2 regions of the Klebsiella sp. PL-2018 genome follow, and region 2 is predicted to be linked to the other one. Evidence: riboswitches for the same ligand, from Rfam matches in the RefSeq annotation. Region 2 holds a riboswitch; the other holds the start of a gene.
What was found. A riboswitch is a leader RNA that binds a small molecule or an ion and turns the genes downstream of it on or off. The one in region 2 is predicted to bind cobalamin.
Positions count from the first base shown of each region.

Region 1: it holds a riboswitch for cobalamin, as region 2 does, so the genes downstream of both, btuB (TonB-dependent vitamin B12 receptor BtuB) here and MKleb_RS22110 (cobyrinate a,c-diamide synthase) in region 2, are expected to answer to the same signal.

Region 1 is NZ_CP077673.1:189,158-203,852, forward strand. It holds gene MKleb_RS00860 (YijD family membrane protein) at 1-326, shown strand, start outside; gene trmA (tRNA (uridine(54)-C5)-methyltransferase TrmA) at 373-1,473, opposite strand; cobalamin riboswitch at 1,590-1,772, shown strand; gene btuB (TonB-dependent vitamin B12 receptor BtuB) at 1,838-3,706, shown strand; gene murI (glutamate racemase) at 3,651-4,505, shown strand; rRNA gene MKleb_RS00880 (16S ribosomal RNA) at 4,884-6,423, shown strand; tRNA gene MKleb_RS00885 (tRNA-Ile) at 6,495-6,571, shown strand; tRNA gene MKleb_RS00890 (tRNA-Ala) at 6,680-6,755, shown strand; rRNA gene MKleb_RS00895 (23S ribosomal RNA) at 6,934-9,839, shown strand; rRNA gene rrf (5S ribosomal RNA) at 9,943-10,058, shown strand; tRNA gene MKleb_RS00905 (tRNA-Asp) at 10,114-10,190, shown strand; tRNA gene MKleb_RS00910 (tRNA-Trp) at 10,244-10,319, shown strand; gene hdfR (HTH-type transcriptional regulator HdfR) at 10,401-11,222, opposite strand; gene MKleb_RS00920 (MaoP family protein) at 11,341-11,679, shown strand; gene MKleb_RS00925 (YifB family Mg chelatase-like AAA ATPase) at 11,703-13,223, opposite strand; gene ilvL (ilv operon leader peptide) at 13,574-13,672, shown strand; gene ilvG (acetolactate synthase 2 catalytic subunit) at 13,812-14,695, shown strand, end outside.
Region 2 is NZ_CP077673.1:4,706,769-4,721,463, reverse strand. It holds gene pduG (propanediol dehydratase reactivase alpha subunit PduG) at 1-47, opposite strand, end outside; gene pduE (propanediol dehydratase small subunit PduE) at 63-584, opposite strand; gene pduD (propanediol dehydratase medium subunit PduD) at 599-1,273, opposite strand; gene pduC (propanediol dehydratase large subunit PduC) at 1,284-2,948, opposite strand; gene pduB (propanediol utilization microcompartment protein PduB) at 2,967-3,779, opposite strand; gene pduA (propanediol utilization microcompartment protein PduA) at 3,776-4,060, opposite strand; gene pduF (propanediol diffusion facilitator PduF) at 4,584-5,384, shown strand; gene pocR (transcriptional regulator PocR) at 5,573-6,484, shown strand; cobalamin riboswitch at 6,785-6,953, shown strand; gene MKleb_RS22110 (cobyrinate a,c-diamide synthase) at 7,041-8,420, shown strand; gene cbiB (adenosylcobinamide-phosphate synthase CbiB) at 8,417-9,376, shown strand; gene MKleb_RS22100 (cobalt-precorrin-8 methylmutase) at 9,387-10,019, shown strand; partial or broken gene cbiD (cobalt-precorrin-5B (C(1))-methyltransferase CbiD) at 10,016-11,154, shown strand; gene MKleb_RS22090 (cobalt-precorrin-7 (C(5))-methyltransferase) at 11,148-11,753, shown strand; gene MKleb_RS22085 (decarboxylating cobalt-precorrin-6B (C(15))-methyltransferase) at 11,743-12,312, shown strand; gene MKleb_RS22080 (cobalt-precorrin-4 methyltransferase) at 12,305-13,078, shown strand; gene cbiG (cobalt-precorrin 5A hydrolase) at 13,059-14,114, shown strand; gene MKleb_RS22070 (precorrin-3B C(17)-methyltransferase) at 14,114-14,695, shown strand, end outside.

The sequences.
Region 1 (14,695 bases), 1.3 Mb from region 2:
TGCTGGCGCTGATCGCAGGTTTATCCATTAATGGTACCTTCGCCGCGCTGTTCAGCTCCATTGTCCCTTTTTCCATCTTCCCCATTTTGTCGTTGGTGCTGACGGTTTACTGCCTGCATCAGCGCTATCAGAATCGTAGTATGCCCGTGGGTTTGCCGGGGCTCGCCGCTGCCTGTTTTATTCTCGGGGTGCTGGTTTACAGTACCGTCGTGCGCGCGGAATATCCGGACATCGGCTCTAATTTCTTCCCGGCGGTTCTGTCGGTGATTATGGTGTTCTGGATTGGCTACAGGTTACGCAACCGCAAGAACGCGGTCGCTGAATAATCTCTCACCCGGCAGCAGCGCTGTTGCCGGGTTTTCTCGCGTAGCTTTACTTCTTCGTTAGCAGCACGCCGCATTCCATATGATGGGTATAGGGGAACTGGTCGAATAGCGCCAGGCGCGCGATCTCGTGGGTCTCACTGAGCGTTTCCAGGTTCTGGCATAGGGTCTCCGGATTGCAGGAGATATAGAGAATACGCGGATACGCCTGCACCATTTTCTCCGTTTCGCTATCCAGCCCGCTGCGCGGCGGATCGACGAAAATCGTCTCGCACTGATAGCTCTTCAGGTCGATTCCCTGCAGGCGGTTAAACTCCCGCACGCCGTTCATCGCCTGGGTAAACTCTTCCGCCGACATGCGGATAATCTGCACGTTATCAATGTGGTTCGCTGCAATATTGTATTGCGCCGCCGCGACGGACGGTTTGGCGATTTCCGTTGCCAGCACGCGTTCGAAATTACGCGCCAGCGCCAGCGAAAAGTTGCCGTTGCCGCAGTACAGCTCAAGCAGGTCGCCGGTTGCGCCTTTAGTGGCGTCGATAGCCCACTCCAGCATCTGAATGTTCATCGCCGCATTTGGCTGGGTGAAGCTATTCTCAACCTGACGATAGATCATTTCACGCCCGCCAACCGGCAAGCGTTCATCGATATAATCTTGATCCAGCTCGATTTTAGTTTTCGTGGCGCGGCCAATCAGGTGCACATTCAGATTTTGCGCCCGCAGCGCATCGCGCAAGCGCGCCGCCTGCTGACGCCATTCATCGTCGAGCTTTTTATGATACAGCAGCGATATCACGGCCTGGTTACTCAGGGTGGTGAGATAATCCACCTGAAACAGTTTGTGGCGCAGTACCGGGTTATCGCGTACGCCCTCAATCACCGCGGCCATCAGCTGATTAATCAGCTCGCTGGCGGCCGGGAAAGTCTCGACGCGGATCCGGGATTTGGTCTGCTGGTCGAACATAATGTGGTACAGATCGTCGCCATCGTGCCACAGGCGAAACTCTGCGCGCATGCGGTAGTGGCTGACCGGCGAACGAAACACTTCCGGAACCGGGGCGCTAAAAGGCGCCATCATTTTCTGCAAACGGACGACTTTTTCTGCCAGCTGCGCTTCATATTGTTCGGTAGGAAGGTGTTCGGGGGTCATGATGCATCCTGAATAAAATAAGTACGCGGGGATTGTAGGGAAAGCGCCGGGGATGTCCAGCCCTGATGATATAAGGAAATATAACGGTAGAAGTCTGGACATCTATATGTTTCTGATTATAGCATCGTGCTACCGGTCCTATGAGTTAATAGGGAATCCAGTGTAAATCTGGAGCTGACGCGCAGCGGTAAGGAAAAGTGGGATGAGCGCATTATGCAGACACTGCGGCTATTTAGCGGGAAGTCCTCGTCCATTAAACACTCCAAGCCCGAAGACCTGCCGGAATACGTCGCATTTGGTTTCTATCATCGCGTGCTACTGATAGAGCCGGCGGCATCCTTTGTTTATTACGGATGCTTTAAAAATGATTAAAAAAGCTTCGCTGATGACGGCGCTCTCCGTCACGGCATTTTCCGGCTGGGCGCAGGATAGCAATTCAGATACGTTAGTGGTCACAGCAAACCGTTTTCAACAGCCGGTCAATACGGTTCTTGCGCCGACCGATGTGGTTACCCGGGAAGATATCGATCGCTGGCAGGCGAAAGATTTAAACGATGTGATGCGCCGATTGCCTGGCGTGGACGTCGCGCAAAATGGTGGCATGGGTCAATCCTCCTCTCTGTTTATCCGTGGTACTGAAGCCAAACAAGTTCTGGTGCTGGTTGACGGCGTTCCCATGGCCCGACCGGGTATTACAAATAACCCCGATCTGAACCAGATCCCTTTGTCGCTGGTGCAGCGCGTCGAATATATCCGCGGCCCGCGTTCAGCGATTTATGGTTCCGGGGCAATGGGCGGCGTGATTAACGTCATTACGCATTCCGATAAAGAACAATCCAAAATTACCGCTGGGGTAGGATCGAAAGGCTACCAACAATATGACGGTACCCTGCGCCATCGCTTTGGCGATACGGTGGCGACGATTGCGGGTTCTTATGAGGGTAATAAAGGCTTTAACGTTCAGCCCGATTCAACCTGGGATCACGACGGCGACCGCGACGGTTTTCGTAATAAAACGTTTTGGGGCAGCCTCGAGCATAAATTTAACGAGAATGTTGACGGTTTCTTCCGCGGACACAGCTACACCAACAACTCTGATTACGATCTGGGAAGCCCGCCGTATAGCCCGGCCTACAGCGCCGATGAAAGCCAGCTCTATAACCAGAGCTGGGATGCGGGGCTGAACTTTAATTCCGGAATTTATTCCTCCCAGCTCATCGCCAGCTATCAGAAGATAAAGGACTACAACTACAGCAGTATTTATGGCCGTTATAATGATGGGACGACGCTCGACAGGATGACGCAGCGTAACCTGCAGTGGGGCAATAACGTTATTGTCGGTCATGGCTCTGTCAGCGCAGGGGTGGACTGGCAGCAGCAGCGGTTAACTTCATCAGACACGGCGATGTCGGATACCTACAAACGTGACAATACGGGACTGTACCTGACGGGCCAGCAGCAAGTTGGCGACGTGACCCTCGAAGCGTCCGGACGTGAAGACCACGATGAGCAGTTTGGCTGGCACGGTACCTGGCAGACTACCGCAGGCTGGGAGTTTGTCGAAAATTATCGCCTGACTCTCGGCTACGGTACCGGCTTCCTCGCGCCTTCTTTAGGGCAACAGTTTGGCTCCACTCGATTTGGTATCAACGCGAATCCTAATCTGAAACCTGAAGAATCGAAACAGTGGGAAGCTGGGCTGGAAGGGCTCACCGGTCCCGTGGACTGGCGCTTGTCCGCGTACCATTACAAAATTACTAACCTGATTACCTATTATTCCGATCCTGTTACCTATGACGGGGAGTACGACAATATCAATGCCGCGACGATTAAAGGCGTGGAATGGACGGGGAGTATCGATACCGGTATTTTCAGCCATCGCGTAACGTTGCAGTATGTCGATCCGCGTAACGATGATAACGGTGAAGTGCTGGCCCGACGTTCTAAACGACAGGCAAAGTATCAGCTGGACTGGTCCATGTTTGATGTCGATATGGATGTGTCCTGGCAGTATTATGGGAAGCGTTACGATAACAACACCTCCCAGTACAACAATACGCAAAGAATTTTGCCGAGCTACAGCACGGTAGACGTTTCTGCATCGTATCCGATCACCGATCGCCTGACAGTTCGTGGTAAAATAGCTAACCTGTTCGATAAAGATTACGAGACAGCTTATGGCTACCAAACTGCAGGACGAGAATACTACTTGTCTGGCAGCTACACCTTCTGATCCACGTCCCACCGTGCTGGTGTTTGATTCCGGCGTCGGTGGGCTGTCGGTTTACAATGAGATTCGGCAGCTTCTGCCGAATCTGCATTATATCTACGCTTTCGACAACGTTGCTTTCCCCTACGGCGAGAAGAGTGAAGAGTTTATTGTTGAACGCGTCCTGGAGATTGTGACTGCGGTTCAGCAGCGTTACCCTCTGGCGCTGGCCGTTATTGCCTGTAACACCGCAAGTACCGTTTCCCTCCCCGCCTTACGCGATAAATTCGCCTTTCCGGTTGTCGGCGTCGTTCCGGCGATAAAACCGGCGGCCCGCTTAACGGCGAATGGCGTTGTTGGCCTGCTGGCGACGCGCGGAACGGTAAAACGCCCTTATACGCGCGAACTGATCTCCCGTTTTGCGAATGAATGCAAAATCGAAATGCTGGGGTCGGCAGAGCTGGTAGAACTGGCAGAGGCCAAACTGCACGGTGAGCCGGTCCCGCTGGATGAACTGCGGCGTATCCTGCGTCCCTGGCTACGAATGCAGGAACCACCTGATACGGTTGTGCTGGGGTGTACGCATTTCCCTCTAATACAAGACGAGCTGCAGCAGGTTCTGCCGGAAGGGACGAGAATGATCGACTCCGGAGCGGCGATTGCGCGTCGCACCGCCTGGCTATTAGAGCACGAAGCACCTGACGCAAAATCGAGTGATGCCAATATTGCGTACTGTATGGCGCTGACGCCTGAAACTGAGCAGCTTTTGAGCGTTTTGCGGCGCTATGGCTTCGAGTCGCTGGAAAAACTGGCGCTTTCATAGCGTTTTGCACAAAAAAGAGACGGTTGAAAGATTTTTTGAAAACAGGGCTTGTCAACGTCTCAGAACTCCCTATAATGCGCCTCCACTGACACGGAACAACGGCTTACAGCCCGCCGGGTCAGCGGGATTCAGCGATGAATACCGGCAGAGAAAAGCGAAAATAATCGCTTGACTCTGAATGAGGAAAACGTATTATACGGGACCTCGCGACAGAGCGCTGAAGCGCGTCGCAACTGCTCTTTAACAATTTATCAGACAATCTGTGTGGGCACTCAAAGTGACATGGATTCTTAACGTCCTCGGACGAAAAATGAATACCAAGTCTCTGAGTGAACATACGTAATTCATTACGAAGTTTAATTCACGAGCATCAAACTTAAATTGAAGAGTTTGATCATGGCTCAGATTGAACGCTGGCGGCAGGCCTAACACATGCAAGTCGAACGGTAGCACAGAGAGCTTGCTCTCGGGTGACGAGTGGCGGACGGGTGAGTAATGTCTGGGAAACTGCCTGATGGAGGGGGATAACTACTGGAAACGGTAGCTAATACCGCATAACGTCGCAAGACCAAAGAGGGGGACCTTCGGGCCTCTTGCCATCAGATGTGCCCAGATGGGATTAGCTAGTAGGTGGGGTAACGGCTCACCTAGGCGACGATCCCTAGCTGGTCTGAGAGGATGACCAGCCACACTGGAACTGAGACACGGTCCAGACTCCTACGGGAGGCAGCAGTGGGGAATATTGCACAATGGGCGCAAGCCTGATGCAGCCATGCCGCGTGTATGAAGAAGGCCTTCGGGTTGTAAAGTACTTTCAGCGGGGAGGAAGGCGATAAGGTTAATAACCTTGTCGATTGACGTTACCCGCAAAAGAAGCACCGGCTAACTCCGTGCCAGCAGCCGCGGTAATACGGAGGGTGCAAGCGTTAATCGGAATTACTGGGCGTAAAGCGCACGCAGGCGGTCTGTCAAGTCGGATGTGAAATCCCCGGGCTCAACCTGGGAACTGCATTCGAAACTGGCAGGCTGGAGTCTTGTAGAGGGGGGTAGAATTCCAGGTGTAGCGGTGAAATGCGTAGAGATCTGGAGGAATACCGGTGGCGAAGGCGGCCCCCTGGACAAAGACTGACGCTCAGGTGCGAAAGCGTGGGGAGCAAACAGGATTAGATACCCTGGTAGTCCACGCTGTAAACGATGTCGACTTGGAGGTTGTTCCCTTGAGGAGTGGCTTCCGGAGCTAACGCGTTAAGTCGACCGCCTGGGGAGTACGGCCGCAAGGTTAAAACTCAAATGAATTGACGGGGGCCCGCACAAGCGGTGGAGCATGTGGTTTAATTCGATGCAACGCGAAGAACCTTACCTACTCTTGACATCCACGGAACTTAGCAGAGATGCTTTGGTGCCTTCGGGAACCGTGAGACAGGTGCTGCATGGCTGTCGTCAGCTCGTGTTGTGAAATGTTGGGTTAAGTCCCGCAACGAGCGCAACCCTTATCCTTTGTTGCCAGCGATTCGGTCGGGAACTCAAAGGAGACTGCCAGTGATAAACTGGAGGAAGGTGGGGATGACGTCAAGTCATCATGGCCCTTACGAGTAGGGCTACACACGTGCTACAATGGCATATACAAAGAGAAGCGACCTCGCGAGAGCAAGCGGACCTCATAAAGTATGTCGTAGTCCGGATTGGAGTCTGCAACTCGACTCCATGAAGTCGGAATCGCTAGTAATCGTGGATCAGAATGCCACGGTGAATACGTTCCCGGGCCTTGTACACACCGCCCGTCACACCATGGGAGTGGGTTGCAAAAGAAGTAGGTAGCTTAACCTTCGGGAGGGCGCTTACCACTTTGTGATTCATGACTGGGGTGAAGTCGTAACAAGGTAACCGTAGGGGAACCTGCGGTTGGATCACCTCCTTACCTTAAAGAACCTGCCTTTGTAGTGTCCACACAGATTGTCTGATGAAAATGTAGCAGTAAAAAATCTCTGCAGGCTTGTAGCTCAGGTGGTTAGAGCGCACCCCTGATAAGGGTGAGGTCGGTGGTTCAAGTCCACTCAGGCCTACCAAATTTCTGCTGATGCTGCGTTGCGGCGACACTCACATACTTTAAGTATGCTTCGTGTCACCACGCCTTGCCTCAACAGAAATTAAGGTTGATGAGATTTAACTACGATGGGGCTATAGCTCAGCTGGGAGAGCGCCTGCTTTGCACGCAGGAGGTCTGCGGTTCGATCCCGCATAGCTCCACCATCTTTACTGCACAACACAAGAAAACTTCAGAGTGTACCTGAAAAGGTTCACTGCGAAGTTTTGCTCTTTAAAAATCTGGATCAAGCTGAAAATTGAAACGACACACAGTTAATGTGTGTTCGAGTCTCTCAAATTTTCGCGACACGACGATGTTTTACGAAACATCTTCGGGTTGTGAGGTTAAGCGACTAAGCGTACACGGTGGATGCCCTGGCAGTCAGAGGCGATGAAGGACGTGCTAATCTGCGAAAAGCGTCGGTAAGGTGATATGAACCAATATAGCCGGCGATGTCCGAATGGGGAAACCCAGTGCAATTCGTTGCACTATCGTTAACTGAATACATAGGTTAACGAGGCGAACCGGGGGAACTGAAACATCTAAGTACCCCGAGGAAAAGAAATCAACCGAGATTCCCCCAGTAGCGGCGAGCGAACGGGGAGCAGCCCGGAGTCTGAATCAGCTTGTGTGCTAGTGGAAGCGTCTGGAAAGTCGCAGGGTACAGGGTGATACTCCCGTACACTAAAGCACACAGGTTGTGAACTCGAAGAGTAGGGCGGGACACGTGGTATCCTGTCTGAATATGGGGGGACCATCCTCCAAGGCTAAATACTCCTGACTGACCGATAGTGAACCAGTACCGTGAGGGAAAGGCGAAAAGAACCCCGGCGAGGGGAGTGAAAAAGAACCTGAAACCGTGTACGTACAAGCAGTAGGAGCCCACTTGTTGGGTGACTGCGTACCTTTTGTATAATGGGTCAGCGACTTATATTCTGTAGCAAGGTTAACCGTATAGGGGAGCCGCAGGGAAACCGAGTCTTAACTGGGCGTTAAGTTGCAGGGTATAGACCCGAAACCCGGTGATCTAGCCATGGGCAGGTTGAAGGTTGGGTAACACTAACTGGAGGACCGAACCGACTAATGTTGAAAAATTAGCGGATGACTTGTGGCTGGGGGTGAAAGGCCAATCAAACCGGGAGATAGCTGGTTCTCCCCGAAAGCTATTTAGGTAGCGCCTCGTGAACTCATCTTCGGGGGTAGAGCACTGTTTCGGCTAGGGGGTCATCCCGACTTACCAACCCGATGCAAACTACGAATACCGAAGAATGTTATCACGGGAGACACACGGCGGGTGCTAACGTCCGTCGTGAAGAGGGAAACAACCCAGACCGCCAGCTAAGGTCCCAAAGTCATGGTTAAGTGGGAAACGATGTGGGAAGGCCCAGACAGCCAGGATGTTGGCTTAGAAGCAGCCATCATTTAAAGAAAGCGTAATAGCTCACTGGTCGAGTCGGCCTGCGCGGAAGATGTAACGGGGCTAAACCATGCACCGAAGCTGCGGCAGCGACACTATGTGTTGTTGGGTAGGGGAGCGTTCTGTAAGCCGTTGAAGGTGGCCTGTGAGGGTTGCTGGAGGTATCAGAAGTGCGAATGCTGACATAAGTAACGATAATGCGGGTGAAAAACCCGCACGCCGGAAGACCAAGGGTTCCTGTCCAACGTTAATCGGGGCAGGGTGAGTCGACCCCTAAGGCGAGGCCGAAAGGCGTAGTCGATGGGAAACAGGTTAATATTCCTGTACTCGGTGTTACTGCGAAGGGGGGACGGAGAAGGCTATGTTGGCCGGGCGACGGTTGTCCCGGTTTAAGCATGTAGGCGGATGTTCCAGGTAAATCCGGAACGTCACTAACGCTGAGGTGTGATGACGAGGCACTACGGTGCTGAAGTGACAAATGCCCTGCTTCCAGGAAAAGCCTCTAAGCATCAGGTAACATCAAATCGTACCCCAAACCGACACAGGTGGTCAGGTAGAGAATACCAAGGCGCTTGAGAGAACTCGGGTGAAGGAACTAGGCAAAATGGTGCCGTAACTTCGGGAGAAGGCACGCTGATGGTAAGTGAAGCGACTTGCTCGTGGAGCTGAAATCAGTCGAAGATACCAGCTGGCTGCAACTGTTTATTAAAAACACAGCACTGTGCAAACACGAAAGTGGACGTATACGGTGTGACGCCTGCCCGGTGCCGGAAGGTTAATTGATGGGGTTATCCTCGCGGAGAAGCTCTTGATCGAAGCCCCGGTAAACGGCGGCCGTAACTATAACGGTCCTAAGGTAGCGAAATTCCTTGTCGGGTAAGTTCCGACCTGCACGAATGGCGTAATGATGGCCAGGCTGTCTCCACCCGAGACTCAGTGAAATTGAACTCGCTGTGAAGATGCAGTGTACCCGCGGCAAGACGGAAAGACCCCGTGAACCTTTACTATAGCTTGACACTGAACACTGGTCCTTGATGTGTAGGATAGGTGGGAGGCTTTGAAGTGTGGACGCCAGTCTGCATGGAGCCATCCTTGAAATACCACCCTTTAATGGCTGGTGTTCTAACGTGGGCCCGTAATCCGGGTTGCGGACAGTGTCTGGTGGGTAGTTTGACTGGGGCGGTCTCCTCCTAAAGAGTAACGGAGGAGCACGAAGGTCAGCTAATCCTGGTCGGACATCAGGAGGTTAGTGCAATGGCATAAGCTGGCTTGACTGCGAGCGTGACGGCGCGAGCAGGTGCGAAAGCAGGTCATAGTGATCCGGTGGTTCTGAATGGAAGGGCCATCGCTCAACGGATAAAAGGTACTCCGGGGATAACAGGCTGATACCGCCCAAGAGTTCATATCGACGGCGGTGTTTGGCACCTCGATGTCGGCTCATCACATCCTGGGGCTGAAGTAGGTCCCAAGGGTATGGCTGTTCGCCATTTAAAGTGGTACGCGAGCTGGGTTTAGAACGTCGTGAGACAGTTCGGTCCCTATCTGCCGTGGGCGCTGGAGAATTGAGGGGGGCTGCTCCTAGTACGAGAGGACCGGAGTGGACGCATCACTGGTGTTCGGGTTGTCATGCCAATGGCATTGCCCGGTAGCTAAATGCGGAAGAGATAAGTGCTGAAAGCATCTAAGCACGAAACTTGCCCCGAGATGAGTTCTCCCTGACTCCTTGAGAGTCCTGAAGGAACGTTGAAGACGACGACGTTGATAGGCCGGGTGTTTAAGCGCAGCGATGCGTTGAGCTAACCGGTACTAATGAACCGTGAGGCTTAACCTTACAACGCCGAAGATGTTTTGGCGGACTGAGAAGACAACAATTTCAGCTTAGATTCAGAGTTGAGTACGCGATAAAGAATTGCGTACTGAGCACAAAGAATTTGCCTGGCGGCACTAGCGCGGTGGTCCCACCTGACCCCATGCCGAACTCAGAAGTGAAACGCCGTAGCGCCGATGGTAGTGTGGGGTCTCCCCATGTGAGAGTAGGGAACTGCCAGGCATCAAATTAAGTAGTAAGCCGGTGCATAAATCCGGTGGTTACAGAAGTATTCGGTGGAGCGGTAGTTCAGTCGGTTAGAATACCTGCCTGTCACGCAGGGGGTCGCGGGTTCGAGTCCCGTCCGTTCCGCCACTTATTAAAAAATTAAGCCTGCTGATTAAGCAGGCTTAATGATAAGAAACTTTAGGGGCGTAGCTCAGTTGGTAGAGCACCGGTCTCCAAAACCGGGTGTCGCGAGTTCGAGTCTCTCCGCCCCTGCCATATATAATCCTTTGCTCAGGCAAAGGATTTTTTTTGCTTTAAATTTCCCGCCGATCGTCCTCCATCCCTGGAGGAGTGCGTTTATCCCAATATATTGTGCTTCAGGATCTCCCGAATCTGCGCTTGTTTATCGCTGTTCTGTAGCCAAATCGCATAGAGAGGCCTTGAAAGCGTCGCACTGTCGGTCACCGTATGCAGATTATTTTTCCCCTGTGCCCAGAGCACGGGCAGCCATGTACAGCCCTTAAGCGCGCTGAGCTGTTGGTAAGCTAACTCGGCAGAACTGGTGGTCAGCAGAGGAATATCATCATTTCCGATCAATCCCGCTTCGTTTTGTTGGAAATCGGGCCCCCATTCCAGGCGTAAATAATTCAATTCATTTGTGTATTTAGCCGGAGAGGCACAATAAAGCGCCAGGGTAAAATTACCCAGCAACTGGCTGCTTAGTTCATCCATCTTCGGCGATTCTGTCGTGATCAGGAGATCAAGCTGACGTTCGTGCAGCTGTTTGACCAGCGATTGCCGCTGCGCAATCCGCGCCTCAAACTGTAGGTTATAGGGCTCTGTATAGAGCTTTCCCAGCCATCCATTAAGCAGGCATTCCCACAGAGAAGCGCTGGCACCGATCGAAAATTCATTATGGCGGGAAGCATTCGCGACCTCCTTGCGCGCAGCTTGCCAGGTATTCATCAGGGTTTCGGCGTAGGGTAGCAGTTTCTCTCCGGCTGAGGTCAGACGGATATTATTACGATGACGGGTAAAAAGATTTACCCCCAGCTGGTTCTCCAGCTGACGAATACGAAAGCTAACTGCTGACTGCGTCAGATAAAGCGCCTCTGCGGCTCGGCCAAAGTGGCGAGTTCTGCTCACCTCAAGGAAAGTCTTGAGCAATTCCGTATCCACACTCTTCTCCGCAAAATTATTTGTCGTGATGATTTAAATGTTTTGTTTGACGCTCTGTCAAGCGTAACTAATACTCCGCGCCATAATTAGCTCGGCCAAAGAATCAGGAGCGTGTAGGATGGCGGAAAGCTTTACGACAACTAATCGTTTTTTCGACAATAAAAATTATCCGCGCGGGTTTTCCCGTCATGGAGATTTCACCATCAAAGAGGCGCAACTGCTGGAACGTCATGGTTATGCCTTTAATGAACTCGAACTAGGTAAACGCGAGCCTGTCACCGACGATGAAAAACAGTTTGTTTCGGTATGCCGTGGTGAACGTGAGCCCGCAACGGAAGCAGAACGCGTCTGGATTAAGTACATGGCGCGCATTAAGCGTCCGAAGCGTTTCCATACCCTGTCCGGCGGCAAGCCGCAGGTGGAAGGTACGGAAGATTACACAGAAAGCGATGATTAAGAAAAAGGGCGTAAGCCCTTTTTTTACGCCATCATTTTTTGTAGATGGCTCAACATTCTGTCTATTGCCCGATAGCCGAGAGCCTCCTGCAAATGATGACGTTCGATGCGTTCGACTGCCTCAATATCGGCAATAGTTCGGGAAACTTTAATCAGGCGCTGCCAGGCGCGGATTGAAAGACCGAGCTGTATTAGCGTCTGCTCCAGCCAGACAGCGTCATCTTTATGAAGCCGGCAGCAGATTTTCATCTCATCATTTCCCAGATGCGCGTTAAGTTTTTTCTGCCGCGATAGCTGCCTTTCGCGTGCGGCCAGAACACGTTGGCGTACGCAGGCGCTACTTTCCTCTTCGTTTGTTCCCTGGCTGAGCACCCCCGGCGGCGGAAGCGGGATCTCCAGGGAGAGATCGAATCGGTCAAGAAACGGGCCGGATAAACGACCCAGGTAGCGTAGCGTCTGTTCCGGTGAAGCGCGATTATGCTGGCCCTGATAGTGCCCTGTCGGGCTGGGATTCATCGCTGCAATAAGCTGGAAACGGGCTGGATAATCGATTTTGGCGCGCGTGCGTGAGATATGGATAACCCCTGACTCAATGGGTTCGCGTAACGCATCCAGCACCCTGCGTTCGAATTCAGGCAGCTCATCCAGGAACAGGACTCCGTTATGGGCAAGGGAGATCTCTCCCGGTGCCGGAATTGAGCCTCCGCCCACCATGGCCGCCAGGGAGGCGCTATGATGCGGGGCACGAAAGGGCCTGCGGCGCCAATTTTTCATGGCATGCCTGGAATCGACCAGGCTAAGTATTGCCGCGCTTTCCAGCGCTTCCTGATTACTCAGCGGCGGCAGTAGTCCCGGTAATCGACTGGCGAGCATCGTTTTTCCTGTGCCGGGCGGGCCTATCATCAGCAGGTTGTGACCACCTGCAGCGATGATTTCCAGCGCTCGTTTCCCCTGCCGCTGGCCAATAACATCACGCAGATCAACCGATGTTTCATCCGAATATTCCCCTTCTGGAAGGGGGTTAGCCAGGGTATGTCGACCTTCGAGAAAAGCGCAGACTTCCTGGAGATCGGTGGCGATAAGGCAGTCACTGCCGCCGATTAACCCCACCTCTGGAGAATTCTCATTAGAGATAACAATCTTCCGCCCCGCTTTTATGGCCTCCATGGCGCTGGATATGGCCCCAGGAACGCCACGCAGAGCGCCTGTAAGCGCCAGCTCGCCGACAAACTCATATTGATTTAGCCTGGGGGCCTTTAGCTGCTCTGAGGCCACCAGAAGCGCGAGAGCGATAGGTAAATCATATCTTCCCCCTTCTTTTGGTAGATCGGCCGGGGCCAGATTGATGGTGATTTTTTTCGCCGGATAAGCGTAACCGCTGTTGATAATCGCACTACGTACCCGGTCACGCGCTTCTCTAACCGTTGTTTCAGGCAGTCCTACCATTGTCAGGCCTGGGAGCCCGTTGCTGATATGAACTTCAACCGTGATAAGCGGGGCACCGATCCCGAGAGCGGCGCGGGTGTAAACAATGGCGAGTGACATAACACCTCCTGAGAACCGGGATTATGTCGGGGATTTGCTGTTGAGTAATTCGGCAATATTAAATTCTGCATGCTTGCTCCCAGCCAATTTTCCGGCAATTTCCGCTTTGCACTGGTGATGGATGCCGGCTCGTAAAATGCTGTCATCAGGCAACAAGATGAGAAAGAGCTGTGGAGTACGCCACAAATTGAAATATTTTCATTTCATATTTTTCCCATTAAAAACAATTGTTTTTTCTTAAATGGTTAGCAAGGTAAGAAATGAGGTCATAAAAAAATCTTGTGTTTAACGCGAAGTCTGTGGTACCTCTTTAGGTATTCCTTCGAACATGAAGCCAGAAAGAACATAAAATGACAGCCCTTCTACGAGTGATTAGCCTGGTCGTGATTAGCGTGGTGGTGATTATTATCCCACCGTGCGGGGCTGCACTTGGACGAGGAAAGGCTTAAAAAACAAGCCTTAACGAACTAAGACCCCCGCACCGAAAGGTCCGGGGGTTTTTTTATAACTTAAAAACAGAAAAGAGGAGCAGACGATGGCTGGTAGCATAAAATTCTGTTTCTCTCGATCTACGACGGGGAAGTAACTATGAATGGGGCGCGGTGGGTGGTACATGCTTTGCGAGCACAGGGAGTCGATACCGTTTTTGGCTATCCGGGTGGAGCAATTATGCCGGTTTACGATGCATTGTATGACGGCGGCGTGGAACACCTACTGTGCCGGCATGAACAGGGCGCGGCTATGGCGGCTATCGGCTATGCCAGGGCTACCGGCAAAACCGGGGTGTGTATCGCCACTTCGGGGCCTGGCGCAACCAACCTGATCACCGGCCTCGCCGACGCGCTGCTTGATTCCGTTCCCGTTGTTGCTATCACCGGCCAGGTTGCGGCCCCGTTCATTGGCACCGACGCATTCCAGGAAGTTGATGTCCTCGGCTTATCGCTGGCATGCACCAAGCACAGTTTCCTGGTGCAGTCGCTGGAAGAACTGCCGCGCATCATTGCCGAAGCTTTCCACGTAGCAAACTCCGGGCGTCCCGGTCCCGTGCTGGTCGATATCCCAAAGGATATCCAGCTGGCTCAGGGCGATCTCGATCCGCATTTTTCCATGGTAGCCGACGACGTTGATTTTCCATATGCGGATATCGAATACGCTTTGCAGATGCTGACCCAGTCGCAGAAGCCGATGTTATACGTTGGCGGCGGCGTGGGGATGGCGCAGGCGGTACCGGCGCTGCGCGAATTTCTTGCCGTTACGCAAATGCCCGTGACGTCTACCCTGAAAGGGCTGGGTGCGGTAGCGGCGGATTATCCCTACTATCTGGGCATGCTGGGGATGCACGGTACTAAAGCGGCCAACCTTGCAGTACAGGAATGTGACCTGCTGATCGCGGTAGGCGCCCGTTTTGACGATCGCGTCACCGGCAAGCTGAATACGTTTGCCCCGCACGCCAAAGTTATCCATATGGATAT
Region 2 (14,695 bases):
ACTTCCGTCGATGAGTTGCCGATATCAATGCCAGCTATATATCGCATCACATACCCCTGTAATTAATCGTCGCCTTTGAGTTTTTTACGCTCGACGTACAGCGTGGCCGCTTCGCGAACGAAAGCGGCGCAAATCTTCGCCTGATAGCGGCTTTCGAGATCGTCGGCGATCGCCAGCAGCTCCTCTTTCGTCGAGCGATAGGGGCGGAGGGCGTTGTAGATTTCAAGAATGCGATCGTCCGGTACCGCGGTCAGCTCGGCGGCGCGCTCGAAGTTCATCGCCAGCCGGTCGCGGCCCGCGTCTTTGGCAATAGAAGCCTGTAAGCGCAGGGTTTCCGGGGTAATACGCATATCCTGGGCGGTGACTTTATTGCTCAGCACGTTTTCCAGCGTAAAGTCGTCCAGCGTTTTATTGGTGGCGGTTTTCACCCATTCCGGGTGCTTGTTCGCCAGCGGGTAGTCGCTGACCCTGGCGCTACGGGACGCGCCGCCAGCCGCCGGAGCCGCCGCAGGCGCCTCGCCCTGCAGGCTGTTCATGCGGCTCAATACGTCGCGTACCATCGATTCAATTGCGTCGGTATTCATGGAGTTATCCTTTATCAAAGCGCCACGCGCAGTTCCTGCGGGTTTTTGCCCGTCACCACGTACTTGGTCTCTTTAATGTGCAAAATGGCCGATTTCGCCTGGTACTTCGGCCGCGCCATCTGGTCATTCAGCGTCGGGACCGGCTGCGGCGATTCGCGTTTCGCATAGCGGGCGGCGTTTTTGCCGATCTGGCGATAGGTTTCCAGGGTCAGCAGCGGCGCCTGCGGGAACAGCTCCAGGTTAGAGAGCGGCGGCAGCCCCTGCTGGTGGATCACCGTGGTGCCTTTCGACTGGATGCCGATAGAGATGCCGGAGCCGCTCAGGCGATTGCCTTCAACGGCGACGAAGGCCACGTCGGAGGATTTAAAGCAGCGAATCACGCGCGCCTTAATGCCTTCTTCTTCAATACCGGCAATGACTTCGCGCAAAATGCTCTTATGCGGGATGCCGACGATATTAACGGTCTGCGCCAGGCCGAAAGCCGGGCCGACGGCGATAATCACTTCGTCCTGCTGGGTGCCCTGACGCGCTTCGCCCACTTCCGTCAGGAAGCCGTCGCCGGCGGGCGGCGTGGCCTGGGGCGCCGCGGAGGCCGCCGGCGCATTAAACGAGACCGGTTTATCGCTGCCCTTCATCTCGCTGAGCACGTCTTCAATTATCTGGCGCAGCAATTTTTCATTAATTTCCATTTCTCACCCCTTAATCAATCTCGTTGGGATCAAGAGCGCCAGGGATGTTTTTAATCTCTTCCCAGCGTTCGCCCTGCAGGCGATAGCCCGTTGCCGGACCGGCATAGTCGTTGACGTCGTTGACGGCCGACAGCACCTGCCCGTCGCCGACGATAATCGCGGAGGTATGCAGGTAGTCCCCGGTCAGCTTGGCTTTCTGGATGTTGAGCATGTCCTGGGCCACGTCGGTGAATCCGCCCTGCGCCAGCGCTTTCACCACTTCCAGACCGTTGCGGTTTTTATTGATGATTTCCTGGGCGAACTTGATGTCTTCGACGATGTTGCGCTCCGGCATATCTTTCGAACCGTGGGCGTAGGTCGCGGCTTCAACTTCTTCATCGGTAATCGGCGGCAGCCCCATTCCGGCAAACACGGCCTGCAGTGCGCGGGCGGCTTTGTTACGGATGGCGATGACGTCCTCTTCGCGAACCGGACGCAAACCGCCGTCCACCTTCAGGTCGCGCTGGATGACGTTGTAGTCGTCAAAGTCTTCGGCATCTTCGTTGGAGCCGGCGAACATGTTGTCGTAGTTCGGCACCGCGGAATAACCGGAGGAGATAAAGTCGGTGCCCGGCAGGAACTGCATCAGCAGGCGCGCGGTACGACGCATATCGGAGTGGGTGAAGGTCTGGTCGTTACTGGAGGCGCACTCCAGATCCAGCGACGAACAGATCAGGTTTTCCGCCAGCACCGCGCGAATGCCGGAAGGCACCGCAGACGGCACGCCGATGCAGCTGACGGAACCGTTTTGCAGACCCTGTACGCCCGCGGCTTTGGTGATGTAGATGCAGCGCGCTTCCAGATAAAGCATGGATTTGCCTTCGGCGTAGCCCATCTGCACTTCCGAGCCGGAGCCGGAGGTAAAGCGCATTTTCAGCCCGCGAGAGGCGTAGGACGAGGCGAGGAAGCCCTTCGACCACGGCGTGTCGTCGCCGTCGGTAAAGACCGGCTCGGTGCCGTAGACGGAGATGGTTTCGGCGTAGCAGGTGTGGCCCAGCATGCCGAGCTTCAGCTCGGTGGCTTCTTCCAGCGAGCACTGCGTCAGCACGCCCGGACGGCCTACCTGCGAGCCCACCAGCAGCGCGATGGCGTTGAACGGCGCATAGCGCGCTACCGCAACGGTGGTTTCCTGTTCGTCAAATCCGCGCCATGCCCCTTCGGCGGCGTCGGCGGCAATCTGTACCGGGTTATCTTTGACGTTGGTGACGTGCGCCTGCTGGGACGGGGTGCGGCGGGCGCGCATTTTCTGCATCGCCATCATCATCTCGACGACGTTCATATGCGAAACCACTTCGACAATTTTCGCCGGCGTCATCGCGGTGGTCAGCGGGACGATTTCGCTGCGTTTAACGTTCGGATCGCACAGCATGTTGGCCAGCTTGACCGAATCCATCGCCATCACTTCTTCGGCGCGGTTCAGGTTGATACCGTAGCGGGCGATAAAGTGGTCGATCAGGTCAAAATCGCTTACCGGTTTCCCGTCCAGCTCGGTCACCGCGCCGTTAACGATTTGAATCGACGGTTTCGGGTCGTTCGGGCTTTCCATCGCGATAAAGCCTTCTTCGATCCACTCCTTAACGAAGCCGTCCTGATTCACAGGGCGTTTCGCCAGTGCTTCAAATCTTTTCGATCTCATGAATCAGCCTCGTGGGTATCAGATGTAGGACGGGCGATCGTTTTTCGGTTCAGCACCGAGGGTCGCAAGGACGGTTTTGCCGATTTCGCGCGCGGAGGTGACCGCCTGGCGGACCGCGCCGGAGTCGCCGGAAATCACCAGAATGGCTTCGTTACTGAAGCTGGTGCCGTGCGCCGGAGAGCTATAGGCCACGACTTCCACGTTGGCTGACTTCAGGGCGGTATCGGCCATCAGCACGCCCACGGAGGCCGGTGCGCCGACGATGATGCCGCAGGCCCGGCCAATCGGCGCGCCGAAGGCTTTTTCCAGCGCGTAGCTGGCGCGAGCGGTGTACTGCAGCTCGATATGCCCGGCTTCGTTGCCGTAAACATCGCCAAAGGTGCGGTCGAGCTCTTTCAGCGCGACTTCGATACCGCGCTTAACGTCGGAAACGTCGTTACCGCCCAAAATAATCAGCGAACCGTGGCCCGCTCCGCCTTTGGTATCGCGCGGCAGCTCAATGCTGACCACTTCGGTATTGGTGGCTTTCACCGCTTCGTCCGCCGCCATAATGTGCGGGCCTGCGCCGGTGCGGGCGCCGAGAATGCCGATGGAGCGATAGCGCTTTTCAAGCTTCATCGCATCCAGCAGGGCGGTATCGACGTTGGCGATAACCAGACCCAGGGTGTCGCCAATGGCGGTCCCGACAAATTCCGTTAAACTGCAGCTTTTTTCTGCCATAGCCGTCTCTCGTATTGGATGGTTTTCAGTAGGGATGGCCTGCTGTTCCGGCGTTGCCACGCGGGCAATCACCTGAGCCATGATCTGTTCCACCAGCTCATTGCTGCTCATTGGCTAATTCCCTTCGGTAAGATTTTTTCTACATCGGTGTGGGGGCGTGGGATGACGTGTACGGCTTTCACTTCACCCACGTTACGTGCGGCGGCGGCTCCCGCATCGGTGGCCGCTTTTACCGCGCCAACGTCGCCGCGTACGATGACGGTCACCAGTCCGGAGCCAATCTTTTCGTAGCCCACTAACATCACATTGGCTGACTTAACCATTGCATCAGCGGCCTCTATGGCTGCGGTTAAGCCTTTGGTTTCTACCATTCCTAGTGCTTCTTGTTGCATAAAGACCTCGCATGGAGTGTTCCGATAGTTGGGACTATAAGAAGATGCGAGGAAAAAGAATGGCTGACTTGAATTTGATGGTGAAAATATAGTGGGTATTGAATAATATAAAATTGCCAAATTTAAATTTAATCTATTGATTTTAATTGTTATTTTTATTTGTTGTTATGTGATTATCTTGTTTTGTATATTCCATATTTACAAATTTGTTCATGACGAATTTAATTTTATCTGCTATGCGAGAAAAACTGATTTGTGATGTTTGTTGGAAAACGATGAGTTGGTTTTAGCAATATTTTTGCATGTCATGGCGATGGCGTAATTGCGAAATCCGCGCGTGAGCAATGCTATTCTGAGTTATTCAATGACAATAATTTGTTATTGATGCCCGAATTTTCCGGGGCCGCCGTCAGCAGGTTGCCAACAATTTGCGGAGCGGAGTTCATATAGTGGGCCCGTTGTACTCTACTGCCAGCAGGAGGTTGGCTGGTCAGGACACGAACTCTGCTAAGAAGGTGTCACCATGAATGATTCGTTAAAAGCGCAATGTACCGCCGAGTTTCTGGGCACCGGGCTGTTTTTGTTTTTCGGCATCGGCTGCCTGAGCGCGTTAAAGGTGGCGGGAGCCAGCCTCGGACTGTGGGAGATATGCATTATCTGGGGTCTGGGGATCTCGCTTGCCGTCTATCTGACGTCGGGAATATCCGGCGGCCATCTCAACCCGGCGGTGACCGTTGCGTTATGGCTATTTGCCTGTTTTCCTGGGCGCAAAGTCTTCCCCTATATTGTCTCCCAGGTCGCGGGCGCCTTCGGCGGCGCGGTGCTGGCCTATGTGCTGTACAGCACTATGTTTACCGAGTTTGAATCCGCCCACCATATCGCTCGCGGCAGCGTTGAGAGCCTGCAGCTGGCGAGTATTTTCAGCACCTACCCGGCGGCGTCGCTGAGCATCTGGCATGCGGCGCTGGTCGAAGTGGTGATCACCTCCATGCTGATGGGGATGATTATGGCGCTGACCGACGACGGCAACGGCGTGCCGAAAGGGCCGCTGGCCCCGCTGCTGATTGGCCTGCTGGTGGCGGTGATTGGCGCGTCAACCGGGCCGCTGACCGGCTTTGCGATGAATCCGGCGCGTGATTTTGGGCCGAAGCTGTTTACGTGGATGGCGGGCTGGGGCGATATCGCGATGACCGGCGGAAGGGATATTCCGTACTTTATTGTGCCGATTATTGCGCCGCTGATCGGCGCCTGCCTCGGCGCGGCCATCTATCGTTATCTGATAGGAAATAACTTACCGTGTAATACCTGTAAATTAGAGGATTAATGCATCCGCTGAAATAGCGAAAAATTTTCATGAACCGGTATCACGAACTGGCCAAAAACGTCTCCCACGGATGGGAGACTTTTGCTATCGTAATATTCTTTTATCGTTGGCGGTAAATGATGATGAAAGGAAGTGAATATTAAAGAAATGTTTTATTTATAACAAAAAATTAACTGAGAGGTTTTATCATGATTTCTGCGAGCACACTGAACTCAGAACTCATTAATAAAATCGCACAGGATTTTGCGCAGGCCACCAGTCTGGCGGTTGTGGTTGTCAATATTCACGGTGATGAAATATCTGAACTGTTTAACTTCACCCCTTTCTGCCAGCTGATGCGCCAGCACCCTCAGCACAGCACCCGCTGCCGGATGAGCGACCGCTGCGGCGGCCTCGAGGCGTCAAAAACCGATCAGCTCTGTATCTACCGCTGCCACGCCGGGTTAACTGATTTTTCCATTCCTCTGGTTATCGCCGGGCACCTTGTGGGCTTCGTGCTATGCGGGCAGGTGCGCTTAAGCAACGATGTAGAACTGGTGGATATCCTCAACGTGGACGACGGCTGGCAGGCGGACCCCGAGCTGCTCAACGCGTTCCGCGACGTGCCGGAGATGGACTACTCCAGAGTGATTGCCTCCGCGGATTTACTGAAGCTGATCGTCGAGAACTGCCTGAAAAAGCAGCTCAACTTTGTGGTGATTAAAGATAATCCCCAGCAGCCGGAACCCACGCGCGCCAGCCGGGTCGCCAGCCCTCACGACAGCAAAATGAAGAAAGCGCTGCGCTACATTGACGCCCATTTATCCGATGAGCTTCGCCTGGAAGACGTCGCCGCCCACGTTTATCTCAGCCCCTATTACTTCAGTAAGCTATTTAAAAAATATCAGGGTATCGGTTTTAACGCGTGGGTGAACCATCAGCGGATGGTGAGCGCCAAAGAGCTGCTTTGCCACAGCGACTGGAGCATCGCCAGCATTGCGCGGAATTTAGGATTTTCGCAAACCAGCTATTTTTGCAAAGTTTTTCGCCAGGCTTATCAGGTCACTCCGCAGGCCTATCGCCAGCAAATTAACGCCAGATCACAAACTGAGTCATTTTAAATGACAATATTTTGTTATTGCCGATTTTTGATATGCCCTTGTATCTGGCTCATTCTAAAATGAAAATATCTCATTCAGAGCAATAAATTGTCATAGCGCAACAAAATAATAATGAGAGAACGATAAGCTGCACCAGTTTTTATTTATTTGATGGGATAGAGTGATATCTGAAATGGCTTTCAGCGCGCCATCGGCGTAATGAAACGGCCTTGGTAATTAAAAATTAAACACGACGGGAGCCATCCAGCTTCCGTAAGATATTCCGGAAATCATGCGAGCCGGGCAGTCCCGCTCGAATCATGACGGACTAAACCGACAGGCGCCAGGGAAGGGGGTGTGAATCCCCCGCAGCCCCCGCTGCTGTGATGCTGACGAACCCATATTTAGCCACTGATCTGCTTAGCGGATTGGGAAGGATGGGAGAGGACGACGCTAAGCCAGAAGACCTGCCTGTCGGTAACAATCAACAACTTCGGTGGGAAGTGGGTTGCTCAGATGCGTACAGTCGAAAGACTGGGAATGCACGCAGCCCTACCACCCGGCACAGGATCGGGGTATGGCAGCCAGGCAGCACGCATTTATTCTCGCAGGTACCGGCAGCGGTTGTGGTAAAACCACCGTTACGCTTGGTCTGCTCAGCCTGTTGAAGCAGCGCGGTATGCGGGTTCAGCCCTGCAAAGTCGGCCCGGACTACCTCGATACCGGCTGGCACACCGCCGTCAGCGGCGTCGCTTCCCGCAACCTCGACAGCTTTATGCTCCCGGAACCGGTGCTCAATGCGCTGTTTTGCGAACGGATGCAGCAGGCGGATATCGCGGTCATTGAGGGCGTGATGGGGCTGTATGACGGCTTCGGTACCGACCCTGGCTACTGCAGCACCGCCGCGATGGCTAAACAGCTCGGCTGTCCGGTCATTTTGCTGGTAGATGGCAAAGCGGTTTCCACCTCTATCGCCGCCACGGTGATGGGATTTCAACACTTCGACCCCAGCCTGAATATCGCCGGCGTTATCGTCAATCGCGTCAACAGCGAATCCCATTATCAGCTTCTCAAAGGCGCCATTGAACGCTATTGCGGGCTGCCGGTGCTCGGCTACGTACCGCGCGTGGAAGGGGTGGCGTTACCCGAACGCCATCTGGGGCTGGTCACCGCCCGCGAGTCGCTGGTCAATCAGCAGCCGTGGCGCGATTTTGCCCAAACGCTGGCGCAAACGCTGGATATTGAACGGCTCCTGGCTCTTAGCCAGCTCACCGCCCTACCCGCCGGGGAGTGGCCCCCGCTGCCGTCGCCCGACGCCGGCGCGGGCCTGACGCTGGCGCTGGCCGACGACGAAGCCTTCAACTTTTACTACCCGGATAACCTTACGCTGCTTGAACGCTGCGGGGTGAATATCGTGCGCTTCAGTCCGCTGCGCGATAGCGAGCTTCCGCCGTGCCAGATGATTTGGCTCGGCGGCGGCTATCCGGAAATTCATGCCGCCGGGCTGGCGGCCAATACGTCGATGCTGGCGCAGCTGCGGGAGGCGCACCGGCGCGGGGTGGCGATTTACGCCGAGTGCGGCGGTTTGATGTATCTCGGCAGCACCCTTGAAGACGCCAGCGGCGACATCTATCCGATGGCCAATCTGATTCCCGGCCACAGCAAGATGGGCAAACGGCTTACCCGCTTTGGCTACTGCGAGGCGCGGGCGATGCGGCAAACGCTGCTGGCGGCGCCCGGCGAAACCCTGCGCGGGCATGAGTTTCACTACTCGGATTTTACCCCTGAGATCCCGGCGGTCCTGGCCTGCCGCAAAGTCCGCGACGGTATGACCCTTCAGCAGTGGTCGGGCGGCTGGCAGGTGGGCAACACGTTCGCCAGCTATCTGCACCTGCACTTTGCGCAGCGTCCCATCATGCTTAACCACTGGCTGGCTGCGGCAAGGAGCGCGCTATGACGCTGCTGGCATGGGGCGTTGCCTGGCTCCTCGATTTTATCATCGGCGATCCGCAGAGCTGGCCGCATCCGGTGCGCTGGATAGGCAACCTGATCGCCGCCGTTCAGCGCGACGTGCGCCGCTATTGCCGCAGCGATGTCGCCCTGCGCGTCGGCGGCGCCGTGATGTGGCTGGTGGTGGTCGGGCTAACGTGGAGCGTCTGCTGGGGCGTGCTGACGCTGGCGCGGACGATTCATCCGTGGCTTGGCTGGCTGGTTGAGGTATGGATGATTTTCACCGTGCTGGCCGGACGCTGCCTGGCGCAGTCGGCGCGGGACGTCGAGCGCCCGCTGCGCGCGGGGGATCTGGCGGAGAGCCGTATCAAGCTGTCGTGGATCGTCGGGCGCGACACGTCGCAGCTTGCGCCGCAGCAGATTAATCGCGCGGTGGTGGAAACCGTCGCGGAGAACACCGTCGACGGCATTATTGCGCCGCTCTTCTTTCTGCTGCTGGGCGGCGCGCCGCTGGCGATGGCCTATAAAGCGGTCAACACCCTGGATTCGATGGTCGGCTATAAGCACGAAAAATATCGGGCCATCGGCATGGTCAGCGCCCGCCTCGATGATGTCGCCAACTTTATCCCCGCCCGCCTGAGCTGGCTGCTTATCAGCCTCGCCGCTCTCCTCTGCGGTGAAGCGGGCGGCCGCGCGCTGCGCATCGGCTGGCGCGACCGCTACAACCACAGCAGCCCGAACTGCGGCTGGTCGGAAGCGGCGGTCGCCGGGGCGCTCGGCATCCGGCTTGGCGGCCCTAACGATTACTTTGGACAGCGCGTGGAGAAGCCGTGGATCGGCGACGCGACGCGCGATATTTCCGTAGACGATATTTCCCGAACGATTCGACTGATGTGGGTGTCTTCGACCCTGGCGCTGGCGCTGTTTATGGCGGTCCGGTACTGGCTGGTCGGCGCTGCCTGAGGACAAATGAATGCACTATATCCAGCAACCGCAGGCGATTGAGGCGAAAAGCTTCGACATTATTGGCGATATTATTGCGCAGACCCGCCCGGACTACCGCTTTGCCAGCCCGCTGCACGAAGCCATTATCAAGCGGGTGATCCACACCACCGCTGATTTTGACTGGCTGGATATCCTGTGGTTTTCACCCGACGTGCTTCCGCGCTTGAGCGCCGCCCTGAGCCAGCCCTGCACGCTTTATACCGATACCACCATGGCCCTGTCCGGGATCAATAAAACCCTGCTGGCGAAATTCGGCGGCGAGTGCCGCTGCTATATCAGCGATCCGCGGGTGGTGGCGGAGGCCAAAGCGCAGGGGATGACCCGCTCGATGGCGGCGGTTGATATCGCGGTCGCCGAAGAGGGCGAGAAGGTGTTTGTTTTCGGCAATGCGCCCACCGCGCTGTTTCGTCTGCTGGAGCATGACGTCGCGGTCAACGGCGTGATTGGCGTGCCGGTCGGTTTCGTCGGCGCGGCGGAGTCGAAAGAGGCCCTGACGCAGAGCGGCCTGCCGGGCATCGCCGCGCTGGGTCGTAAAGGCGGCAGCAACGTCGCCGCCGCCATCGTCAACGCCATTTTGTACCACTTACAGGGGGCGCGATGAGCGAGCAATCCTTTGACGCCCCGGTATGGCACAACGGCAAGGCGCTGCGCAAAGGCTATACCACCGGATCATGCGCACGGCGGCAGCAAAGGTCGCGGCGCTGATGGTGATGCGTCAGCATCTGATTCATCAGGTCTCCATTGTCACCCCTTCCGGCGTCACTCTGTGCCTTAACGTCGAGTCGCCGCACGTTGAAGGGCAGCAGGCGATCGCCGCCATCCGTAAAGACGGCGGCGATGATGTTGACGCCACCCACGGGATGCTGATTTTCGCCCGCGTGACGCTCGACGATTCCGGCGAGATTACCCTGCGCGGCGGCGAAGGCGTCGGCACGGTCACCCGCAAAGGGATCGGCCTGCCCATCGGCAGCCCGGCGATTAACCGCACCCCGCGCCACACCATCGAGTCGGCGGTGCGCGAAGCGATTGGCCCGTCGCGCGGGGCGACGGTAGAGATTTTCGCCCCGGAAGGCGAGGCGCGGGCGCAGAAAACCTATAACTCGCGGCTGGGGATTCTGGGCGGCATCTCGATTATCGGCACCACCGGTATCGTGACGCCGATGTCGGAGGAGAGCTGGAAGCGTTCGCTATCGCTGGAGCTGGAAATTAAGCGCGCGGCGGGGCTGGAGCGGGTAGTGCTGGTGCCGGGCAACCACGGCGAGCGCTTCGTACGCGAGCAGATGGGCATCGACTCGCAGGTGGTGGTCACCATGAGCAACTTCGTCGGCTACATGATTGAAGAGGCCGTGCGCCTGGGGTTCCGCCAGATCGTGCTGATTGGCCATCCCGGCAAGCTGATTAAAGTCGCCGCCGGGATCTTCCACACCCACAGCCATATCGCCGATGCGCGGATGGAAACCCTGGTCGCGCATCTGGCGCTGCTGGGCGCGCCGCTGGCGCTGCTGCAGCTGGTGAGCGAATGCGATACCACCGAAGCGGCGATGGAGCACATCGACGCGTACGGTTTTCAGCATATCTATCACCATCTTGCCGAACGCATCTGCCTGCGGGTGATGCAGATGCTGCGCTTTACTAAAACGCCGCCCGTCTGCGACGCCATCATGTTCTCCTTTGATAACAAGGTCCTCGGCAGCAATCGCCCGATCGCCGAGATTGCGCGGGAGATGGCATGTTAACGGTCGTCGGCATGGGCCCGTCAGGCCTGCATCTGATGACGCCGGCGGCGCGGGACGCGGTCGCCAGCGCGGACGCGCTGGTGGGCGGCAAGCGGCATTTACAGCAGTTCCCTGAGTTTGACGGCGAACGGTTTGCGCTGGGCGCCAATATTGCCGAACTGCTGGTATGGCTCGGCGAACGCGAAGCGCAGAAGGTGGTGGTGCTGGCCTCCGGCGACCCGCTGTTTTACGGCATCGGTACGCGGCTGATCGCCCACTTTGGCATCGAGCGCGTGCGCATTATCCCCGGCATCAGCGCGGTGCAGTATCTCTGCGCGAAGGCCGGTATCGATATGAACGATATCTGGCTGACCAGCAGCCACGGGCGGGACGTCTGTTTTGATGAGCTGGCTCGCCAGCGCAAGGTGGCGATGGTGACCGACGGGCGCTGCGGGCCGCGGGAAATCGCCGCCCAGCTGGCGGCGCGGGGTAAAGGGTATCGCTGGATGGTGATTGGCGAAAATCTGGCGATGGATAACGAGCGGATCCGCTGGCTACCGGTCAGTGAGGTCGACGGCGAATATGAGATGAACGCGGTGGTGATCCTCGATGAAAGATGAGCTTTTTCTGCGCGGCGAGAAGGTGCCGATGACCAAAGAGGCGGTTCGCGCGCTGGCGCTGGCCAAACTTGAGCTACACCGGGCAAGCCACCTGATTGATATCGGCGCCGGTACCGGCAGCGTGTCGATTGAGGCGGCGCTGCAGTACCCCTCGCTGCAGGTAACGGCGGTCGAACGCAATCCCGCGGCCCTGCAGCTGCTGGACGAAAACCGCCAGCATTTCGCCTGCGGCAACATTGAGATCCTGCCCGGCGAAGCGCCGATGGTGATCACCGAGCGGGCCGACGCCATTTTTATGGGCGGCAGCGGCGGCCGCCTCGACGAGCTCATTGACTGGTCGTGGCAGCAGCTCTACCCCGGCGGTCGCCTGGTGATGACCTTTATCCTGCAGGAGAACCTGAACGCCGCTCTCGACTATCTGCGGCAGCGGGGAATTACGCAGATTGATTGCCTGCAGCTGAACGTTTCATCGCTGACCGCGCTGGGCAGCGGCCACTATTTCAAACCGAATAATCCCGTTTTTGTTATCGCCTGTCAGAAGGAAGAAAACCATGGCTGAGACATTTGACCCCCGTTGTGTGTGGTTCGTTGGCGCAGGGCCGGGCGACCGTGAGCTGATTACCCTCAAGGGCTACCGCTTGCTCCAGCAGGCCCAGGTGGTGATCTACGCCGGGTCGCTGATAAACACCGCGCTGCTGGAGTACTGTCCGCCCGGCGCCGAGTGTCACGACAGCGCCGAACTGCATCTGGCGCAAATTCTCGACCTGATGGAAGCCGGCGTTAAAGCCGGGAAAACGGTGGTGCGTTTACAGACCGGGGACGTGTCGCTGTACGGCTCTGTCCGCGAGCAGGGCGAAGAGCTAACCAAACGCGGCATCGACTGGCAGGTGGTGCCGGGCGTCAGCGCGTTTCTGGGCGCCGCGGCGGAGCTTGGCGTCGAATACACCGTCCCGGAAGTCTCCCAGAGCCTGATTATTACCCGCCTCGAAGGGCGCACGCCGGTGCCGGAGCGCGAGCAGCTTGAGTCGTTTGCCAGCCACCAGACCTCGATGGCGATTTACCTTTCCGTACAGCGCATTCACCGGGTGGCGGAGCGCCTGATGGAAGGCGGCTACCCGGCAACCACGCCGGTGGCGGTGATCTACAAAGCGACCTGGCCGGAAAGCCAGACCGTACGCGGTACCCTGGCTGATATCGGCGACAAGGTGCGCGAGGCGGGGATCCGCAAAACGGCGCTCATTCTGGTCGGGAATTTCCTGGGCTCTGAGTATCACTACTCAAAACTCTACGCGGCGGACTTTAGCCATGAATACCGTAAAGCCTGAATCAATCGCGCTTTTCTGCCTGACCCCTGGCGGCGTGCGGCTGGCGAAACGGCTGGCGGCGATGCTGCCGTTAACCTGCTTTACCAGCGAGAAGCTGCTGGAAGAGGGGTTTCTCCCCTTTGAAAACGGTTTTGCCAGCGCCGCGCGCGAGGCCTTCAGCAGCTATTCGGCGCTGATTTTCATCGGCGCCACCGGGATCGCGGTACGCGTACTGGCCCCGCTGGTGAATGACAAGTTCAGCGACCCGGCGGTGGTGGTGATTGACGAGCGCGGCCAGCACGTTATTAGCCTGCTTTCCGGCCACGCGGGGGGCGCGAATGCCCTCAGCCGCTATCTGGCCGGGATGCTCGGCGCCGACCCGGTGATCACCACCGCCACCGACGTCAACGAGATGGCGGCGCTGGATACCCTGGCATTCCAGCTTAATGCCCGGATGAGCGATTTCCGCGCGGCGGTGAAAACCGTCAACCAGATGCTGGTCAGCCAGCAGCGCGTCGGCCTGTGGTGGGACGACGAGCTGGATGAAGACGTCAGCCGCTGCGACCGGCGGGGATTTATCACCGTGACCGATCTGCACCAGCTTCCCGAGCTGGACGCGCTGGTCTGCGTCACGCTGCGCAACGAGCTGCCGGCCATCGCCGTGCTGCACTGGAAGCTGGTGCCGCAGCGGGTGGTCGCCGGAATTGGCTGCCGTCGCGATACGCCATTCCCGCTGTTAGCAGCGCTGCTGGCGCGCCAGCTTGAGGCGCAGCGCCTGGATCCGCTGGCGCTGAAAGCCATCGGCAGCGTGACGCTGAAGAAGCACGAGCAGGGGCTGATTCAGCTGGCCTCCTGCTGTCGCGTACCGTTCGAAACCTTTCCCGCTGATGCGCTGCGCGAGCATGAGCACCATTTCCCCGCCTCATCGTTCGTCAGAAAAACCGTCGGCGTGGGGAGCGTATCCGGCCCGGCGGCCTGGCTGCTGAGCCATGGGCAACTGTTGGGCGAAACCCTGCGCGAACAGGGCGTCACTATCACTTTGGGAGTTTCACACTGATGTTAAGCGTAATCGGAATCGGCCCTGGCTCGCAGTCCATGATGACCATGGAAGCCATTGAAGCGCTGCAGGCGGCGGAAATCGTCGTTGGCTATAAAACCTACACGCACCTGGTGAAAGCCTTTACCGGCGATAAGCAGGTGATCAAAACCGGGATGTGCAAAGAGATTGAGCGCTGCCAGGCGGCGATTGAGCTGGCGCAGGCCGGGCATAACGTGGCGCTGATCAGCAGCGGCGACGCCGGTATTTACGGCATGGCCGGACTGGTGCTTGAGCTGGTCAGCAAGCAGAAGCTGGATGTGGAAGTCCGCCTGATCCCGGGGATGACCGCCAGCATCGCCGCCGCCTCGCTGCTGGGCGCGCCGCTGATGCACGACTTCTGCCATATCAGCCTCAGCGACCTGCTGACACCGTGGCCGGTGATTGAAAAGCGTATTGTCGCCGCCGGGGAAGCCGACTTCGTGATCTGTTTTTACAATCCGCGCAGCCGCGGCCGCGAGGGCCATCTGGCGCGCGCCTTTGAGCTGCTGTCGGCCAGCAAAAGCGCGCAGACTCCGGTGGGGGTCGTGAAGTCCGCCGGA